DNA from 4 places in the Novosphingobium sp. YAF33 genome. Region 2 is predicted to be linked to each of the others. Evidence: riboswitches for the same ligand, from Rfam matches in the RefSeq annotation. Region 2 holds a riboswitch; each other region holds the start of a gene.
What was found. A riboswitch is a leader RNA that binds a small molecule or an ion and turns the genes downstream of it on or off. The one in region 2 is predicted to bind cobalamin.
Positions count from the first base shown of each region.

Region 1: it holds a riboswitch for cobalamin, as region 2 does, so the genes downstream of both, AB4Z00_RS02215 (cobyrinate a,c-diamide synthase) here and AB4Z00_RS25360 (TonB-dependent siderophore receptor) in region 2, are expected to answer to the same signal.
Region 3: it holds a riboswitch for cobalamin, as region 2 does, so the genes downstream of both, AB4Z00_RS04455 (cobalamin biosynthesis protein CobG) here and AB4Z00_RS25360 (TonB-dependent siderophore receptor) in region 2, are expected to answer to the same signal.
Region 4: it holds a riboswitch for cobalamin, as region 2 does, so the genes downstream of both, cobW (cobalamin biosynthesis protein CobW) here and AB4Z00_RS25360 (TonB-dependent siderophore receptor) in region 2, are expected to answer to the same signal.

Region 1 is NZ_JBFRCW010000001.1:484,610-489,492, reverse strand. Features, by position in the region: gene paoC (aldehyde oxidoreductase molybdenum-binding subunit PaoC) at 1-1,333, shown strand, start outside; gene AB4Z00_RS02215 (cobyrinate a,c-diamide synthase) at 1,323-2,645, opposite strand; cobalamin riboswitch at 2,819-3,042, opposite strand; cobalamin riboswitch at 3,189-3,379, shown strand; gene AB4Z00_RS02210 (TonB-dependent receptor plug domain-containing protein) at 3,554-4,883, shown strand, end outside.
Region 2 is NZ_JBFRCW010000024.1:17,468-22,350, reverse strand. Features, by position in the region: gene AB4Z00_RS25370 (MFS transporter) at 1-1,086, opposite strand, end outside; gene AB4Z00_RS25365 (alpha/beta hydrolase) at 1,247-1,480, opposite strand; cobalamin riboswitch at 2,044-2,288, shown strand; gene AB4Z00_RS25360 (TonB-dependent siderophore receptor) at 2,469-4,565, shown strand; gene AB4Z00_RS25355 (DUF4198 domain-containing protein) at 4,565-4,883, shown strand, end outside.
Region 3 is NZ_JBFRCW010000002.1:6,924-11,806, forward strand. Features, by position in the region: gene cobI (precorrin-2 C(20)-methyltransferase) at 1-75, opposite strand, end outside; gene AB4Z00_RS04450 (precorrin-8X methylmutase) at 72-701, opposite strand; gene AB4Z00_RS04455 (cobalamin biosynthesis protein CobG) at 702-1,835, opposite strand; cobalamin riboswitch at 2,012-2,239, opposite strand; gene AB4Z00_RS04460 (DUF899 family protein) at 2,362-3,081, opposite strand; gene AB4Z00_RS04465 (glycerophosphodiester phosphodiesterase family protein) at 3,368-4,540, shown strand; gene AB4Z00_RS04470 (glutathione S-transferase family protein) at 4,635-4,883, shown strand, end outside.
Region 4 is NZ_JBFRCW010000004.1:356,620-361,502, forward strand. Features, by position in the region: gene AB4Z00_RS10905 (MarR family winged helix-turn-helix transcriptional regulator) at 15-491, shown strand; gene AB4Z00_RS10910 (CbtA family protein) at 526-1,290, opposite strand; gene AB4Z00_RS10915 (CbtB domain-containing protein) at 1,301-1,528, opposite strand; gene AB4Z00_RS10920 (histidine phosphatase family protein) at 1,725-2,306, shown strand; cobalamin riboswitch at 2,339-2,581, shown strand; gene cobW (cobalamin biosynthesis protein CobW) at 2,771-3,820, shown strand; gene cobN (cobaltochelatase subunit CobN) at 3,966-4,883, shown strand, end outside.

The sequences.
Region 1 (4,883 bases), on a different contig from region 2:
CCGCATCGGCACCGGCAAGGACGGGCGCATCACCGCGATCGGCCATGAAAGCTGGTCCGGCGACCTTCCCGGCGGCGGCCCGGAATCGGCGACGCAGCAGACCAAGTTGCTCTATGCCGGCGCCAATCGCCTCACTGCCCTGCGGCTGGCCGAACTGGACCTGCCCGAAGCCAATGCCATGCGCGCACCCGGCGAAGCGCCCGGCCTCATGGCGCTGGAGATCGCCATCGACGAAGTGGCCGAGAAGCTGGGCATGGACCCGGTGCGGTTCCGCGTGCTCAACGATACGCAAGTCGATCCCGAGCATCCCGAGCGGCCCTTCTCGCAGCGCAACCTCGTGCGATGCCTGGAGGACGGTGCCAAGCGCTTCGGCTGGGAACGCCGCCAGACGCGTCCGGGCAAGATGCGTGACGGGCGCTGGCTGATCGGCATGGGCGTGGCGGCGGCGTTCCGCAACAACATCAACATGACATCGGCCGCGCGCGTGCGGCTGTCGAGCGACGGCGTGGTCACGGTGGAGACCGACATGACCGACATCGGCACCGGCTCCTACACCATCATCGCCCAGACCGCGGCGGAGATGATGGGCCTGCCGGTGGAGAAAGTGCGCGTGAAGCTGGGCGATTCCTCGTTCCCGGCCTCCGCAGGCTCCGGCGGGCAATGGGGCGCCAACAGCTCCACGTCTGGCGTCTATGCGGCCTGCGTGAAGCTGCGCGAAGCCGCGGCGCAGCGGCTCGGCATGGACCCCGCCACCGCGGAATTCGCCGATGGCGAAGTGCGCGCGGGCAACCGCTCCGCCGCCCTGGCCGAGGCGGCGAAGTCTGGCGAGATCGTTGCCGAAGAGACGATGCAGTGGGGCGACCTGGGCAAGAAGTTCCAGCAGTCGACCTTCGGCGCGCACTTCGTGGAAGCGGCCGTGGACGCCTATACCGGCGAGACGCGGGTGCGACGCATGCTGGCGGTCTGCGCGGCCGGACGTATCCTCAATCCCAAGACGGCGCGCAGTCAGGTGATCGGCGCCATGACCATGGGCGTGGGCGGCGCGCTGATGGAGGAACTGGCCGTCGACAAGCGCTTCGGGTTCTTCGTCAATCACGACCTTGCCGGGTACGAAGTGCCGGTCCACGCCGACATTCCGCACCAGGACGTGGTTTTCCTCGACGAGGCGGACGACAAGGTCTCGCCGATGAAGGCCAAGGGCGTGGGCGAACTCGGGCTCTGCGGCGTCGGCGCGGCCGTGGCCAACGCGGTCTACAACGCCACGGGGGTGCGCGTGCGGGACTATCCGCTCACGCTGGACAAGCACCTTGCGAAGCTGCCGGCTATCGCCTGAATCCCAGGTCGGCGGTTTGGCAGGTCAGCAGGTCGGCGATCAGCTCCGGCGCCGAGGGGAAGTAGAAGTGCATGTAGCTGGCCGTGAGCGGTCCGTGGCGGAACAGGCGTTCGCCCGGCCGCCCGTCCGGCGTGACGGCGCTGACGGTGGGCAAAAGGGACGTTTCCAGCCGCGAATAGTGGAACGTGTGGCCCCGCGCGACATGACCGCCCAGTTCCATCTCTTGCATGCCCAGCGCTGCCAGCCGCCTTTGCATCACGGCCCGCGCAGGCAGCAGGCCGAGCAGGGCGGCACTGGCGCCGTCGGTGCTTTCGAGCCTCTCGGAGGCGTAAAGCATGCCGCCGCATTCGGCCAGGATCGGCCGCCCTGCCTGGAAGTGGGCGCGGATCGCCGCGATCATCGGGCGATTGGCGGAAAGAGCGTCCAGGTGCAGCTCGGGATAGCCCCCGGGTAGCCACAAGCCGTCGCAAGGGGGCAGCATGGCATCGCGCAGCGGCGAGAAGAAGGCGAGCCGCGCCCCGGCCCGTTCCAGAAACGCGAGGTTGGCGGGATAGATGAAGCCGAATGCCTCGTCGCGGGCAATGGCGATGCGGCGGCCTGACAGCGCGGAAGGCGGCGCTTCGGCGGCTTCCGGGGCGGGGAAGGGCACCGGCTCGGGCAGCCAGAGCGCGGTTTCGGGCAGACTGTCGGCGGCGCGGTCTATGCGCGCCTCGATATCCGCCACCTCCCCGGCCTGCACCAGTCCGAGGTGCCGTTCGGGCAGGCCGAGCCCGGCATCGCGCCGGAGGGTGCCAAGCCATTCCACGCCGTCCGGCATGCCGCGCTCCAGCAGTTCGGCATGGCGCGCGCTGCCGACGCGGTTGGCCAGCACGGCGGCCAGGGTCACGTCGGCGCGGTAGGTGGAAAGGCCGTGGACCAGCGCACCGAACGTCTGCGCCATCGATGCCCCGTCGATCACCGCCATGACCGGCAGACCGAACAGGCGGGCAATGTCGGCGGAGGAGGGGGTGCCGTCGAACAGGCCCATCGCCCCTTCGACAAGGATCAGGTCGGCGTCCCGCGCGGCCTCGTGCAGCAGGGCGCGGCATTCCCGCTCTCCGCACATGAACAGGTCGAGCTGGTGGACGGGCGCGCCGCTGGCCCTTTCCAGCACCATCGGGTCCAGGAAGTCCGGCCCGCACTTGAACACCCGCACTTTGCGCCCGGCGCGGCGGTGGCGGCGGGCCAGCGCGGCGGTGACGAGGGTCTTGCCCTGTCCCGACGAGGGCGCGGTGACCAGCAGGGCGGGACAGGCCGTCATGCGGGCAGGCACGAATATCGTCCGGACGGAGCGGTATCCGAAAGGCGGAAGGGGCAGGGCGGCATGACGGTTCGATCCTCCTGGGCGCAAGTACGGCTTGTCGTCTCGCGAAAGACCGGGTCCGCGGGGAGCAGCGCTCCGCATCGGGCATGGCCCCCGTCCGCCCGGTTCATCCCGCCCGCGCGAAGGATCGACGGCTGGGGGCCGGTTTCCTGACTTCCTGGGCCCGATTTCTTGGAATCGGCGCGCCTTCCGCCGCCTTCTCGGCACCGCGCGGTGCCAATGGCGTGCTGGCGGGGCGCATCCCCGGTTACAGTTGCGGGAGCAGTGCCGGATTCCAGCGGAATTACCCCTCTGGCCCGGACTTCCCGATTAAGCCCTTGCGGGCACCCCTGGCCCGGCGGGCCTATGGTACTTCGCCAGAGAGCGCAAGCGCGGGACAAGGCAAGCGCAAGCGTCGGACAAGACCAGCGCAAGCGTCGGACATGACCAGCGCAAGCGCGGGACATGACCAGCGCAAGCGCCGGGCTCTTGCACGCGGCACCCCACCGGGATAGGGGCGCTCCAGCGACAGGTTCCCCGCAAGGGGATCAAAAGGGAACGCGGGTGAATGCCCGGGCTGCCCCTGCAACTGTAAGCGGCGAGCCGTGCGGCCAATTCGCCATTGGGGATGCAAGTCCCTGAGAAGGCGGCCGAAATGGCACTGACCCGTGAGCCAGGAGACCTGCCTGACGCCGTCGTTCTTCGACCGGACAGGGTGAGCCGGGCGAACGGGGCCATTCCTCGCGCAACGACAGCCATTGCCGTGCCGGCACGCGCCGCGCGGGAGGGGGGCGTCGTCCGCTGCATGGGCGGCAGAGGCCCTGCCTTTCGCATGCGTGCCGACCCGGCCGGGTCGATGCTCGTGCGAAGGACATGCCGTGAACTGCCGAATTCCCGCCGCCAGCCCCCTGGCTCTCGCGCTCGCCCTTGCAGGGGCGCTGCACCCGCTCGCGGCCCTGGCCGAGGAGGCCGATGCAGTGCCTCTGGACGAACGCATCGTGGTCACCGCCCTGCGCACGCCCGTTGCGGCCGACCGGGTGGCCGATACCGTCACCGTGCTCGACGAGGCGCAGATCGTTGCGGCCCAGCCGATCGCTCTGACCGATGTGCTGCTGCGCACGCCCGGCATCAGCATGTCGCGCAACGGCGGTTACGGCACCACCACGTCGCTGCGCATTCGCGGTGCCGATGCCGGGCAGACGGTGATGGTGATCGACGGGATGCGCCTGTCGGACGCCTCATCGACGGCGGGAGGCTATGGCTTTGCCAATTTCCTGATCGACGATGCCGATCGCATCGAGATCCTGCGCGGTCCGCAATCGATCCTCTGGGGCAGCGATGCCATCGGCGGTGTCGTCAACGTCCGCACTCGCCGCGCGGCCGCGCCGCTGGAAGGCAGCTTCGCGGTGGAAGCAGGAACCCATGACACCGTCTCGGCCCGCGCGGGTCTTGGCGGCACCTCCGAGGCCGTCGACTGGCGCATTGCCGCCTCGCGCTTCGCCACGGACGGCATCTCCGCGCGCGCGAACGGCAAGGAGGACGACGGCTACCGGCGCAGCGCGGCCAGCGGCACGATGACTTACCGCGTCGCGCCCGGCATCTCGCTGGATCTGCGCGGCTACTGGTCGGATTCGCGGAACGCGTTCGACGGTACCTCCGGCGACTCCCTGGCCTATGGCCGGACGCGCGAATGGTCGGGCTATGCCGGGGTGATCTTCGCGCTGCTGGACGGCCGGCTGGCGAACCGCGTGGCCGTGCTCCAGACCGAGACCGACCGCGAGAACTTCGACCCCGCGCGGCAGGTCCGCCAGCTCACGTTCGACGCCCATGGCCGCGTGCGCCGTTTCGAGTACCAGGGCACCTACACGTTCAGCGAGGCCATCCAGGCCGTGTTCGGCGCCGAGCGCGAGGAACAGCGGATGACCACCGCCTCGCCCGCGAACAGCACGGCGGCCTATGCCCTCGTGCCCAGCCGGGCGAATACCGAGAGCGTCTACGGCGAACTGCGCGTGACCCCGCTCACCGGGCTGACGCTCAATGGCGGCGCGCGCTACGATCACCAGTCGCGCTTCGGCGGCAACACGGTGTTCAGCGCGGGCGCGGTCTACACCCCCAATGGCGGCGCCACGATACTGCGTGCCAGTTATGACGAGGGTTTCAAGGCGCCCTCGCTCTATCAGCTCTTCAGCATGTACGGCGTGGCCGATC
Region 2 (4,883 bases):
GAGGAATGCGGCAAGGACCAGCAGAGCCGCGCTGACCTCGAAAGTGGCGCGCACGCCGGTGGCATCGAAGATGGCGCCGCCCATGGTCGCGCCGAGCGTGATGGCCAGTTGAATGACAGCGACCATCAATCCYCCGCCGGCCTCGGCATCATCGGGAAGCACCTGAGAGAGCCAGGTAAACCATCCTACCGGCGCCGGTGTGGCAATCAGGCCCCATGCCGCAAGCAGCAGGACGGTCGGCCAGAACGAGCCACCGAAGCTTGCCAATGCAAGGGCAACGCCAGCCATCAAGGCCGGTATGACCACGAGCACCCTGCGCAGGTTCATTGCGACGAGCGGCCCTATGGCGGCCGTTCCGGCAAGACCCGACAGGCCGATCAGCAGCAGGATGATCGATAGCCAGGATATGTCGACATGGGTGACGGTTTCGAGAAACGGGCGCAGGTAGGTGAAGAGGGCGAACTGCCCCATGAACAGGACAGCTACGGCGATCAGTCCGATGAAAATGCCGGGCTTGCTCAAAAGGGTGATGACGCTCGCTTGCCGCGATCCGTGCTGCGCAGGGAGCTTGGGGAGGCTGACTGCCTGCCATATCAGCGCCAGCGCCGCGAGCGGAACAAGACAGAAAAATGCGCCGCGCCAGCCCACGACAGAGCCGAGCAAACTGCCCATCGGCGCCGCCACGGCCGTCGCCAATGCACTGCCGCCCTGAAGCGTCGCGATGGCCCGTGGAAGAAACGCACCATTCGAGATGCGCATGAGCACTGCCGTCGACATAGACCAGCAACCGCCGATTGCGATTCCGAGAACGGCCCGCCCGGCCAGCAGCACCGGATAACTCGGGGCGAAGGCGACGATGGCGCCGGATACGATCATAAGCCCCGTCAACCACAGGATCACAAGCTTGCGATCGAGCTTGCGCGTGAGCGAAGATATCGAAAGGCTGGTCAGAACAGCGAACAGACCGGACGCGGCAATGGCCTGTCCGGCCTGCCCTTCGCTGATGATCATGTCGCGCGCCATCGGGGTAAGGAGGCTCACCGGAAGAAACTCCGACGACACCAGCACGAAAGCACACAGTGTCATTGCCAGAACTGCACTCCATGGTGCAGCGCCGGGCCCCGCGTCATCCGCGGTCGTGGTTATCGAAACATGCATGCTTTCACCTTGAATGCGCGGATCTGCGGCTGCGTGACATGTCGATGCTCGGCAGCACGGCAGAGGCACCGCTCGCCGGGGCGCCTGATCAATTGGTGACGAAGCCCTGCTCCGCCATCCTGGTGGCATAGAAGTTCGCGCTCTGCTCCTTCACCGCGCCCATTGGATGGCCTACGACAAGGGCGCCGTGGCGGCGGCCTCGATCCAGATCGTCGGCCATGAAGAGATTGCCGGCGACGGTCATGCCGTATTGGTTTCTGAAGGTGACTTTATCGATCGTGACGCGGTCACTCACGTAGAAATTATCTGTGCCGTTGGACATGTCTTGTGCCTCCGCGAATGGGATGGTGAAGGGAAGGAAGCCAGGTGCAGCTGCGCCGGCAGAGAGTTGAAGAATGGAGCGCCGGGTGGTTCCTGAAGACGCCTAGGCCTGGTGCCAGACCTGGTGTCCGAACCGCTCATGTCTGGGCATGGGATGTCTCCATTGGGAAGCGAGCCCTTCGACCGTGAGCTTTGTCTTTGAGAAGGCCATTGGCTTCAGGCGCCATGCGCCTGGTAGGCAGCGCGCCAATTTGCGCATCGAGGCGGCGCGAGGCCGGTGGGTGTGGCAACGAAAATCGTCATGGCCACCATCTAGGCGCGGGCGCCATCATCCATTAGCCTGAAAGATGAACATGCAGCACTGAGTGAAATTCAATAATGCAACGTGAGACCATGGCTGAAGCGCTGCGCTATCGCGAGCAGTGAGTTCGAAATCCGGCGTTCGCCCAGACGATCATTCCCGAAAGCATCGCCGCCGACGGATACCGACATTCCAGGCAGCGCTTATGCTATTGCGAATTGAGATCATCACAGATATCGCCAACCGGGCCTGGGCGCTTCAGCTCCCGGGCTGATCGCGTCGGTGCCTTGAAAAAGGCTTAAAAGGGAACACGGTGAGAGGGCTCCGCGCCTTTGAATCCGAGGCTGTCCCTGCAACTGTGAGCGGCGAGCGCGATGCACATGTGCGGACGGGAAATGCCCGAGCCGCCAGCCACTGGGCCGGACGCTAAATCCTGCGAGGCCTGGGAAGGCCGTGCATCAAGCTGTGACCCGCAAGCCAGGAGACCTGCCGTCGCACCGGTCGCTCTTGCCTGACCCAGGGGATGGTCTTGGCACGGTCAGTTTTCTCCGTCTGAGCGACGAGAATGCGGCGGAGGCCGCATCGGTGTCGTGCGTCAGCCGCCTTTGGGGTGTCCGGCCACTGCGCGCGCCGACCGTTCGCGCGGACGCCTCCTGCCCGGTGTTGCTCGACGCCTCGGGGGATTGCATTGAGACAGAATACCAAGACCGCGCTGCTTTCAGGAAGCCTCGCACTATCGGCGGTTCCCACGATGACGAGTGCTGCCGAGACCGAACCCGCCGACAATACGATCGTCGTCACGGGCAAGACCGGCGCCTACAACGTCACCCGCTCCAGCGGCGCGACGCGCACGGACACGCCCTTACTCGAAGTGCCGCAGTCCGTGACCGTGCTGACGCGGCAGGTGGTCGACGATCTGCAAGCGAACCGTGTCGAGGACGTGCTAGCCTATGCCGGCGGCATCACGCGCGGCAACAACTTCGGGGGCACTGGTCTCACCGACTACAACCTGCGCGGCTTCACAACCTCGGAATACTTCCGCAACGGTTTTCCGATGAACCGCGGCTATCCGCCGGCACCGGACTCCATCGCCGTCGAGCGCGTGGAGGTGCTGCGTGGCCCTGCTGCCCTGCTATATGGTCGCGGAGATCCGGGCGGCACGTTCAACATTGTTTCGCGCGTACCTACCGACAGGATGGCCCAGACCGTCAGCGGCCGGATCGACAGCTTCGGCGGTTGGCGCGGAACGGTCGATGCCACCGGTCCCATCGATAGCGCAAAGACCGTGCGCTACCGCCTCGGCGCGGCCGTGGAAGGTGGCGACAGCTTCCGCGATCATGTCCAGTCCGACCGCATCGTGGTTGCGCCGGTCGTCGCCTGGGATGCCTCGCCGGACCTGACGTTCATTCTCAGCAGCGAGTTCGTGCAGGTGAAGACCCCGCTGGACCGCGGCAATCCCGCCTTCAGCAATCAGCTCGACATCGCCATTCCCGCTTCACGGTTCTTCGGCGAGCCGTCCGTCGGCCGGTGGCGCGTGCGCAATGGCCTTGGCAGCCTCGTCGCGGAATACAAGCTGGCGCCTGGCTGGAAGCTGCGGGCGGGCGCCCAGTATTACAATGGCGAGTTGGGCGGCCCCGGCATCCAGGCCTCCAGTCTGCGCGCAGATGGCCGCACCCTGGTGCGCACTTATAGCGAGCGTACCTTGCGGTGGCGCGATCTGGATGCACAGGTGAACCTGACCGGCCAGTTCGCCACCGGCAGCGTCGAGCACGAAGTGCTGCTGGGCGCCGAGTTCGAGGCCTTCCACTATACCGAGGTCATCCGCAATTCGAGCCCGACGCTGTCGCCCTTCACGCTGGACATCTTCGCGCCGGTCTATGGCTCCGCAATCCCGCCGCTGAACGGCACGTTCACCAGCATCCGCACCCAGACGCGCACATTCGCGGGCTACGCCCAGGACCAGGTGTCATTGCTACCCTGGCTGAAGCTGCTGGTCGGCGGACGACTGGAGCGATACGAGAGCGACAACCTGAACTTGCGCAGCGGGGTCACTTCTGCGTTCAAGCAGACGGTATTTACGCCGCGCCTTGGGACGGTCTTCGTGCTGGCCCCGCAAGTTTCAGTCTACGGCAGCTATGCCCGCTCCAACAAGCCGAACACCGCAGCGGACGTGAACGGCAATGTCATCGCGCCGGAACGCGGCACCAGCTACGAGGCCGGTGTGAAGCTGGAACTGCTGGACGGCAGGCTGAGCGCGACAGCGGCGCTGTTCCACACCACCAAGCAGAACGTCGCGACCACTGACCCGGACAATCTGGATTACAGTATCGCCGCCGGCGAAGTGCGCAGCCGGGGCTTCGACTTCTCGATCACGGGCAACCTGACCAGGGCATGGCGGATCGTGGGCGGCTATGTCTTCGCCGATGCCGAAGTGACCAGAGACAATCGCCTGCGGCTCGGCCAGCGCCTGCCCAACACGCCGCGCCATTCGGCCAGCCTGCTCAACGTCTACGAAGTGCAGGAAGGCGCCCTCAAGGGGCTCGGCGCGGGTGCAGGCGTCACTTACGTCGGTGGGCGCATCGCCGGCACTGCGGCGACCGCGCCTTACATCCGCTCTTACGCAACGGTGAACCTGCTGGCCTACTATCCGCTGGCCGAGAACGTGAAGCTGCAGGTCAACGTCAACAACTTGTTCGACAAAAAATACGCCGAGCGCGGCTTCGGCAGCAATCTCTATCCCGGCGCCCCGCTCAGCGCGATCGCCAGCATCACGGTCGGCCTGTGATGGCCGGCAAGACCCGTCTCGTCCGCCGAACTCAAGCAAGGATGTGCATGATGAAGACTGCCATGAAAGCCGCGATCCTCACCGCTCTGCTGCTCGCGCCCGCACTGCCCGCCCAGGCGCACGGCATCTACATTACCGAACGCTCGAAGCAGATCGTGCTGATCTACGGCGAAGGCGCCGACGATCTCGACATGGTGAAGCGGGAGCCGTTGATCGATACGGTTGCCGCCTACGATGCCGAGGTCAAGCCGATCAAGGCGCAGCACCGGATCTCGGGGCTCGCGATGCTCGTCGAAACCGAAACCAGGCCCAGGTTCG
Region 3 (4,883 bases), on a different contig from region 2:
TCGGTCGGCGCGAACGCTCAGCAGGTCCTGCGCGCCGGGGCCCAGTCCGACGCCGTGTACGGTTCCCACGCTCATTCCGCGCTGCTCGCGATGGCGTTGACCGCGGCCACGGTGATCGCGCTGCCGCCCAGCCTTCCTTCGACGATGCAGCAGGGCACCGGGCAGGTATCCCATAGGGCGGCCTTGGACTCGGCCGCCCCCACGAAGCCGACCGGACAGCCAATGATCGCTGCCGGGCGCGGGCAATCGGGGTCCTCCAGCATGTCGAGCAAGTGGAACAGCGCGGTGGGCGCATTGCCGATGGCCACCACCGCCCCGCCAAGGTGCGGCCGCCAGAGTTCGAGCGCCGCCGCCGAGCGGGTATTCGCCATCGCCTGCGCCATTTGCGGGACTTGCGGATCCTGGAGCGTGCAGATCACCGCATTGTCCGCGGGAAGCCGGGCGCGGGTGATCCCTTCGCCCACCATGCGCGCATCGCACAGGATCGGCGCACCCGCCTCCAGCGCCGCCATCGCCGCGCGGGCGAATCCGGGCGAGAAGCGGATGTGCCGCGCCAGCTCCACCAGCCCCGAGGCGTGGATCATGCGGACCGCGATGCGCTCCTCGTCAGCGGGAAAAGCCGCGAGGTCCGCCTCGGCGCGGATCGTCGCAAACGACTGGCGATAGATGGCCGCGCCATCCTTTTCGTAGATATGCGCCATTCATGAGGCTCCGAAATGGGCAAGGACATGGTCGGGAGAAAGGCCGCCCCGCGTCGGCGGGTCGCCCGCGCGGCCACGGAGGGCGAGGTCGAAGGCGCCGTCGCGCCCGGTCAGGACCACGTCGCTCGGCCGTGCGCGCGCGCAGCCTTTGGCGCAGCCGGAAACGTGCAGGCGCCCGGACACATGCGGCGCCAACCGGCGCGCCAGTTCGCGCGTTTCGACCGTCGCCTGCGGGCATGTCGGCGCGCCCGGACAGGCATCGGCGCGCAGCAGCGGGTCGCCGGGATCGAGAATGAAGCCCTCCACCGGCTCTCGCACGTCGGATTCCGCCAGAAGCTGCCGCCAAGGTGTAACGCGAAGCGCCGCAGCGCCGGTCGCTGCCATCAGCCGCACCAGTGCCTCCCCCTCGATCCGCCCGAACGGCACCCCGTAGCCATGCGGCGCAGCGGCTCCGACGGCGGGACGGCTATCCCCCCGCGCCCATTGCGGAAGAGCGGCCGTGTGGCGCGAGGCCCGGCGGGCAGCGGCGCCGCCGGTCTCCACGAACCAGTGGGCCAGCGCGATCAGGCGGTCTGCGGCTTCTTCCAGCGGAATGGAAACCCCGCTCTCGCGCCCGTCGAGGCGGAGCAGCAGGCCGCCGGCTTCCGCGCGCTCGATGCGGAAATCCGCAGGGCTGTCCAGCAGCGTGGCGACGGGGCCGGCATCGACCGCGATGCCCATCTTTCCGGGCAATTCGGGCAACTCGGCCAGACGGCCCAGGAGTTCTTCCGCGATCCGCGCGGTATCGTCCCCGCGATCCCAGCCGGGTGCGACAAGCAGGTTGCGCCGCCCCTCCAGACCGGCGTCGGCATCGACCAGGCCCCGGTCGACCAGGGCGCGCAGCAAATCCTGCCAGCCCTGCTCGCGGACACCGCGGATCTGGAGATTGGCGCGATTGGTGATGTCTATCGCACCGCTGCCGAAACGGCGCGCCAGATCGGCAAGCACCGCGATCTCGGCCGCGGTCAGGCGCGCCAGCCGGGGCTTCACGCGCACGATCAGCCCGTCTCCGGCCATCATCGGACGCCAGGCATCCGGGCACCATCCGCGCAAGGCGAAGCCTGTCATCGGGACGCGCGTTTCATCCTGCCGCACGGCATCATCCTCTCGCGCGCAGCGACGATGACCGGGGCTTGCCGACGGGCGTCGGTCCGCACGCAACGACGGGCGGGCGCGATGAACGCCCGTCCTGCGCGCCGATGCAGCCCCAGCCGCACGGCTTCGTCGCTCACGCGGAGTACCGAGCCTTGGCCTATCCCTGGGCCAGGGCAAGAGCGACCGATGCGCCGGCAGGTCTCCTGGCTTGCGGGTCAAAGCGCGATGCTCGGCCTTCCCGGACCGTGGCGCCGGGCGCCCGCGATCCAGTGGCCGGCTTCCCGGGGGAAGCCACGGCATCTTGCTCACCGCTCACAGTTGCAGGGACAGCCGCGGATTCGAGGGACGAACCCTCTCACCGCGTTCCCTATTAAGCCTCGTTCGAGGCACCGGCGCGATCTTGCCCGCCGATCCTGACGGATCGAGCGGGCACCGGGGCGCTAACGCAGGAAATGCCGATCCGCAAGTCTCATGGAGCCACGTCCAAACAGGGACGCGCGCTGGGAGCGCGGTTAGAGCCCCCCGGTCAGCGGTAGCTCAGCTTCGGGAAGAAATCCCCGCGTCCCTCGGGCAGCAGGTCCAGCAAGCCCCAGACCGGGTCCAAAGCATCCAGCGAGCGATGGTGCTGGTCCGGCTCCTCCGGGGCGTAGAGCAGTTCGCCGCCCCAGAAATGCCGAACCTCGCCGCCATCCTTGCGGAAGACGTTGATCATCGGCTCGTCCCAGTCCTTGCCGTCCTCGTACCCGCGTTCCTGGCGCATGGCGGGGGTTACGCCGGCCGTGTTGCCGAAATAGTCCCGTGTGTAGCTGCTGCCTTCGGCCGATAGGAACCGGAGATGCGGCCAGCGGCGTTCACGCGCCCAGGCCACCAGACGGGCCAAAGGCGAACGGGCGACGACGTAGAACGCCGCAGCCTGCGGGACATGCCGTGCGGCCCCGTCCAGCCCGTCGAGCAGATGCGTGCAGCCGGTGCAGGGCTCGTCGCGCTCGGGACCGAACATGTAGCTGTAGAGGATCAGGCTGGGCTTCCCCGCGAACAGTTCCGACAGCCGCACCTGCTCCGGGCGCTGATGATCCCCGATGCGCTCGAAGACGTAGTCCTCCTTGATCGTCCCGCCGGGGGGCAGCGCCCGGCGCATCGCCGCAACCGTTTCCGTCTGGCGGCGCAGGGCCATTTCGGCATCGAGCAGTTCATTGCGCGCGCGGCGGTATTCGGCGCTTTCGTTAGGAAAACTGAGATGTTCCATGATCGGGCTCCTCCCTCCGGTTGCTCCCCTGACGCTCGCAGCCTGAACGCCCGAACGAGGGCAAGAGTTCACGCAAAGCTGCGGCAAATCGCCGCCCCCTTCCGGCAACGCGGCAAGCCCCTGACGCAAGGCGATATTCCGACCCCGTGCTGTCATGATCCGGGGCTAGTCGCGCAAATGACCCACCCTGCCGCCCCGCCAGGAGGCGGGATCATGGCCGCAGCGCCGCGCTTCTGCACGGGGTACGCTGCCCGCGATCCCTGCCTTGAGCCCGGAGATTACCGCGATGAACCACCACCCGACCGAAACCACCCTGTCCCGCCGCGGCATGCTCCTTGCCGGCGCTGGGGCAGGCGCCGCCACGCTTCTCGGCCAAGGCCCCGCACTGGCGGCGCCGCAGAATTCGGTCGCGCAAACTGGAGGCGCGCGCAAGAAGCCGCTGGTGATCGGCCACCGCGGCTGTTCGGCGCTGCGGCCCGAGCACACCTTGGCGTCCTATGCCAAGGCCATCGACCAGGGCGCGGACTTCGTGGAGCCGGATCTCGTCTCGACCAAGGACGGTGCCCTGATCGCCCGGCATGAGAACAACATTGCCGAAACCACCAATGTCGCGGACCATCCCGAATTCGCCCAGCGCCGCACGACCAAGGCGATCGACGGGGAAAAGGTCACCGGCTGGTTCACCGAGGATTTCACCCTCGCAGAGATCAAGACCCTGCGCGCAGTCGAACGGCTCGGCGCCATGCGCCCCGAAAGCAAGAGCTACGACGGCCAGTTCCAACTGCTCACGCTTGAGGAAATCGCGGACTTCGTGGCCGCGGAATCCGCCGCGCGCGGCCGCAAGATCGGCCTCATTCCCGAGATCAAACACTCCACCTATTTCGCCGGGATCGGCCTGCCGCAGGAACAGCGCTTCCTCGACCGCGTGGCCGCGAGCCATTATCTCTCGACGGCCCCGGTGATCGTCCAGAGCTTCGAGGTGGCCAATCTCAAGTGGCTGCGCCCGCGCATCGCCGCCTATCGCAGCCTGCAGCTCCTGCAACTGACCGTGCCTCTGGACATGCACCCCGCCGATGTCGCCGCCTCCGGGGGCAGCCTCACGTTCAAGCAGATGCTCACGCCCGCCGGTCTGGCCGAAGTCAGGACTTATGCCGAGTGGATCGCCCCCGTGCTCCAGGGGATCATTCCCTTCGGCGATGCCACGGGCAAGTCCGGCCCGCTGGGCAAGCCGAGCACGCTGGTGCGCGATGCCCATGCGGCCGGCCTGCTCGTCTCGACCTGGACGGTACGACCGGAAAACAGCTTCCTGCCCACGGACTTCCGCGGCCCGGGCGGCGATTCGGCGCGTCAGGACAAGGCCTGCATAGAATTCATGCGCCGCTTCATCGCGGCGGGTGTCGATTCCTTCTTCACCGACGATCCCGGCCTCGGACGTGCGGCCGTGGACGGCACGGCCTGACACAGCACTCTTCGGCAACCCGCCCGCCCACACGAACCCGGATCGCCTGTCGCTTCGCTGCATGGTAGGATCCCGCGTTGCCTGGAGCCTCGCCATGACGATCACCATCACCGCCTTCGAAAACTCGCCCGACCGGGGCCGGGGCCTGGCGCGGGACATGCGGGTACGCTGGGCGCTGGAGGAACTGGGCCTGCGCTACCAAGTGCGGTTGCTTTCGTTCGAAGCGCTCAAGAGGCCCGAACATCTCGCGCACCAGCCCTTCGGGCAGATCCCCAGCCTGGAAGACGGCGATCTCGTGCTGTTCGAATCCGGCGCCATCGTCCTCCACCTCGCCGGCACACAC
Region 4 (4,883 bases), on a different contig from region 2:
CTAGGTGGCTATCCATGAGCGACCTCGAGACAATGCCCGGACATCTGATCCGCCGCCTGCAGCAGATTTCCCTTGCGCGCTTTGCCTCGCGCATGGCGGAAGCCGGTCTCGATCTCACATCCGTGCAATATGCGGCGCTGCTCACGCTTCGCGACCATCCCGGACTGGACCAGCAGACCCTCGCCGGCATGATCGCCTACGACCGCGTGACCATTGGCGGCGTCATCGACAGGCTGGTGCAGAAAGGCCTCGTAGACCGGGAAGTCAGCCCTACCGACCGGCGGGCGCGGGTGCTCATGCTCAGCAGTGCCGGACTGGTGACGCTCGATATCGCGGAGCCCTGGGTCGACAAGGTTCAGGACGATCTCGTCGTCCACCTGTCGCGGGAAGAGCGCGATGTCTTCTTGAGAGTGCTCCAGAAAGCCACGCAGGCGGGCAACGAGATGAGCCGTGCGCCGCTCCGTCTCGTGGCCAAAGTGCAGAGTTCCTGAACCAGGCAGCTCTGCACTCCAACCGATTGAACGATCAGGACTTTGCCTTCTGCAGCACGCGCTCGGCCCAAAGTCCGAAAGCGAGGCCAATCGTCGCCCATAGCACCAGCTGCGTGCCGATGGAGGCCACGCGGAAGTTCCACAGAAGCACGGCCGGGAAGTCCGTGGGAACCTCGTTAACGGCAGGCAGCAGAAACTGCCCGAGGCCCACCAGGCCCAGATAGATCACAAGACCGAGCAGCGTGGCATCGAAACCGCGTCCCGGTCGTGCAAGGGCGCTCCTGATACGCGCTGCCACGACGGCGGCGCCGAGCGACAGCGCGATCATGCCGAAATAGGCAGCAGTGCGCAGGGCCACGGTTTCGTGCTTGCCCACGGCTGGCGGGGTCTGGGGATATTTGATCGCCGGTACCACCACCACCAGCGCGAATGTCAGCGCGGCCAGCATGAGTGCGAAGCTGCGCGGGCCCAGATTTACCATGCGGCCGTAGCCGTAAGCGAAGACGAGCGAGAAGATCCCGCCCACCGCAGCGCCGTACAGCACGAGTGCGGTCACCAGTCCCGCACCTTTCTGCGTATCGCGGCTGACGAGTTCCTCTTCCTGCGGCTCGGCCGGCGTGCCGGTGTGGGGCATGGCCATCCCGGCGTGGCCGGACGGGGCATCATGCGCGGAGTGGCTTTCCTCGTAACCGATCGCCAGATCGATCTGCGGTTCGGCAAAGCCCCGCGCGAAAAGCGTGGCGAGAAGCGCGCCCAGAATGCCGGCAAGCATCCCGCGCCAGAGCAAGTCCCTGGTCATGTGCAGCGCCTCAGTGGCAGGGGAAGCCGAGGAGGTGACGCCCGTCGTGGACGAACTCGTGGACGTACATGCCCTGGAACAGGGAGAAGGCGCCCTGCTCGGTGCTGACGAAATAGATGAAGATGACGGCCAGCAGCGTGCCGAGCACGGCCCAGGGCGCGATGTCTTCCAGGGGAATGGCGTTACCGCCCGGCACGGGAATGAAAGCGTCGTCGAAAACTGCGGTGGAAACAGCCATTGTCATGCTCCTTGGCGGGATTGCGCGTCCCCGGAAAACCTGTTGCCAAGAAGGAAGGTCTGGCTCTCGACGGGACGGTTCCCGTGCGATTACAGTGGCGCGACCGCGCCGGATTCTCACCGGCTTCTTCGATACTCGACGCCGCTTCCTTAGGACCGCGCGGGCCGCGGCGTCAACGACCCCACGGAATTTACCCTTGGCGACAACCCTCCTGCTGATCTGCATCGCCGCCACGGCGTCGAGCCGCGAAGGCCGGTTTCCCGAGCCGGCGGAACCGCTGGATGCGGCAGGGCGACGCGATGCCGCCCTGGCCAGGTTGCCCCAACGCTACCACGCCGCGGTGCAGGCCAGCCCCGCCCGCGCCGCTGCCGAGACCGCCTCGGCGATGGGGCTCACGGCCAGAACCGAACCGGCGCTTGCCGATATCGATCATGGCGAGTGGCAAGGCTTGTCCTTCGCGCAGATCGAGGCAAGCGATCCCGGACAGCTCGGCCGGTGGCTGGCCGAACCCGCGCAAGGCGCGCCCGCGGGTGAAACACTGGATCAGGTTCGCACGCGGATCGGTGCATGGATGGACCGCGTTGCCGGCTCCGACGCGCCGACCTGCGCCATCACGCACCCGATGACGATCCGCGCCGCCATCTCCCATGCGCTGGAACTGCCGCTGCGCGCAGCGCTCGCCATCGATGTGGCGCCGCTCTCCTGCACCGTTCTTTCCTTCAACCGGAGTTGGCGATTGCAGTCTCTGGGTCTTGCGGTGCGGGGCGTCCCCGGCTAATCGCCTCCGGGTTCGGGATGCCTTCTGGCGACCGGACGAAGATCGCGCCGGTGCCCCGCAAGGGGCTTAATACGGGAACGCGGTAAGGACGGTTCGCCGTCCCGATCCGCGGCTGTCCCTGCAACTGTAAGCGGCGAGCGCGATGCACATTCGCGGCGGGGCAAGCCCCCCACCGCAGCCACTGGGCCGGACGCTAAGTCATGCGAGGCCTGGGAAGGCCGTGCATCGCGTGATGACCCGCGAGCCAGGAAACCTGCCGGCGTCGATGTCGCTCTTGCCCGGGTCCAGGGAATGGCCAAGGCACGGTAACTCTTCCGTCTGAGCGACGTGATGCATGCGGCCGGGGCCGCAGCGGCATATCGCGTCGGGCGCCCGTGCGCCGGTCCGTCGCGGCGTGCCGCCATCGTCGCGCCCGCGACGGGACGCCCCGCCGTTTCAGGTCGCTGGCGCGCGGGAGACGAGATATGAGCAAAGTTCCCACCACCGTCATCACCGGCTTCCTCGGCGCCGGCAAGACCACGCTGATCCGCCACCTGCTCCAGAACGCCAAGGGTCGCCGCCTCGCGCTCATCATCAACGAGTTCGGCGACGTCGGCGTCGACAGCGAACTGGTGAAGGGCTGCAATGACGAGGCCTGCCCGGAAGACGACATCGTCGAACTGGCCAACGGCTGCATCTGCTGCACCGTCGCCGACGATTTCCTGCCGACCATGCAGAAGCTGCTCGACCGCGAGAACAAGCCCGACCACATCATTATCGAAACCAGCGGCCTTGCCCTGCCAAAGCCACTGGTGAAGGCGTTCCAGTGGCCGGATATCCGCACCCGCGCGACGGTTGACGGCGTGGTCGCGCTGATCGACGCCGATGCCGTGGCCGCCGGCCGCTTCGCCACGGACGAGGCCGCGCTTGCCGCAGCCCGCGCCGCCGATCCGATGCTGGACCATGAAAGCCCGCTGGAGGAACTGTTCGAGGAACAGCTCGGCTGCGCGGACATGGTCGTGCTCAACAAGACCGACCTCGTCGATGCCGATGCCCTCGCCCATGTCGAAACGCTGGTCTTGGCCGAAACGCGCCCCGGCGTGAAGATCGTACGCGCGGACCACGGCGCGGTCGATATCGCCGCGCTGCTGGGCATCACCGCTGCTGCCGAGGACGACCTCGATTCCCGCCCCTCGCACATCGACGGGCTGGACGAGGATCACGACCATGACGACTTCGACAGCTTCGTCGTCTCGGGCGGCGATGTCGCCGATCTCGACGCCCTGCTCGCGCGCCTGAAGGACCTGATCGCGGAGCATGACGTGCTGCGCGTGAAGGGCATGGTCGTGGTCGGCGGCAAGCCGAGCCGCCTTGTCGTGCAGGCCGTGGGGCCGCGCATCCAGCACTTCTACGACCGCGCCTGGCTGCCGCAGGAAGCGCGCCGCACCCAGCTTGTCGTCATCGGCCAGAAGGGACTGAACCGCGCGGCCATCGAGGCCGGGCTGGCAGACGTTCTCGGCGCCGTGGCAGCGTGAAGCATAGGCTCCCCTCCCCACTTCGTCATTGCGAACCCGCAAAGCGGGTGAAGCAATCCAGAGCCATGCAGAGCCGCCCTGGATTGCTTCGCTTTGCTCGCAATGACGAGGAAGAGTTCTGTCGCGGTGTCGGGGGGAACGCCTGATGCACCTGCTGTCCGCCACGCCGGGGACGATCTCCAACGGCGAGGAGGCGATCGACCTCGACCAGTCTCCCGGCGACATGGTGATCCTCACTGTGGCGGACAGTGAGCTGGCCTGCTTTGCGAGCGCGGCGGCGCGGTTGCCCTCCGATGCTCCCAGCGTACGCCTCGCCAACCTGCTGCAACTGCGCCACCCCTATTCGATCGACCTCTATGTCGAGAAGGTGATCGCGCACGCCAAATTCGTCTGCGTGATCCTGCTCGGCGGCAAGAGCTACTGGGACTACGGCATCGACGAGATCGCCCGCGTCGCCCGCGAAAACGGCATTGCCTTCGCCGCCATCGCCGACGGGCGAGAAGCCGATCCGGCGCTCGACCGCGCGTCCACCCTGCCCGCCGAAACGCGTGAGAAATTGCGCGACTATCTGCGGCAGGGCGGCACCGCCAATGCCCTCTCTTTCCTGCGCACCGCCGCGCAGGCAATCGGCTTTGATGCGGGCGAACCCGACGATCCCGTGCCGGTGGCCGATGCAGGGCTCTATCTCGCGGGAACCGAGCGGGCGGGCCTTGCCGATGTGCAGGCCGGATGGGTGGAAGGCCGGCCGCTGGCGCTGCTGGTGTTCTACCGCGCGCTGATGATCGCAGGCACGCTCGACGCGGTGGACGCCATGATCGCGGCGCTGCGGGAACGCGGCTTCAATGTCGGCGCCGTACACGTCCGCGCGCTGCGCGAACCTTTCGCCGTAGATTGGCTGGGCGGCCTGCTCGGCGAAGTGGCGCCCGATGTGATCGTCAACGCCACCAGTTTCGCATCTTCCTCGGCAGGCGACGACCGCAAGCCCGGCATTCTGGAAAAGGCGAACTGCCCGATCCTGCAAGTCGCCTTCGCGGGTGTGGAGGAAGCCGATTGGCAAGGCGCC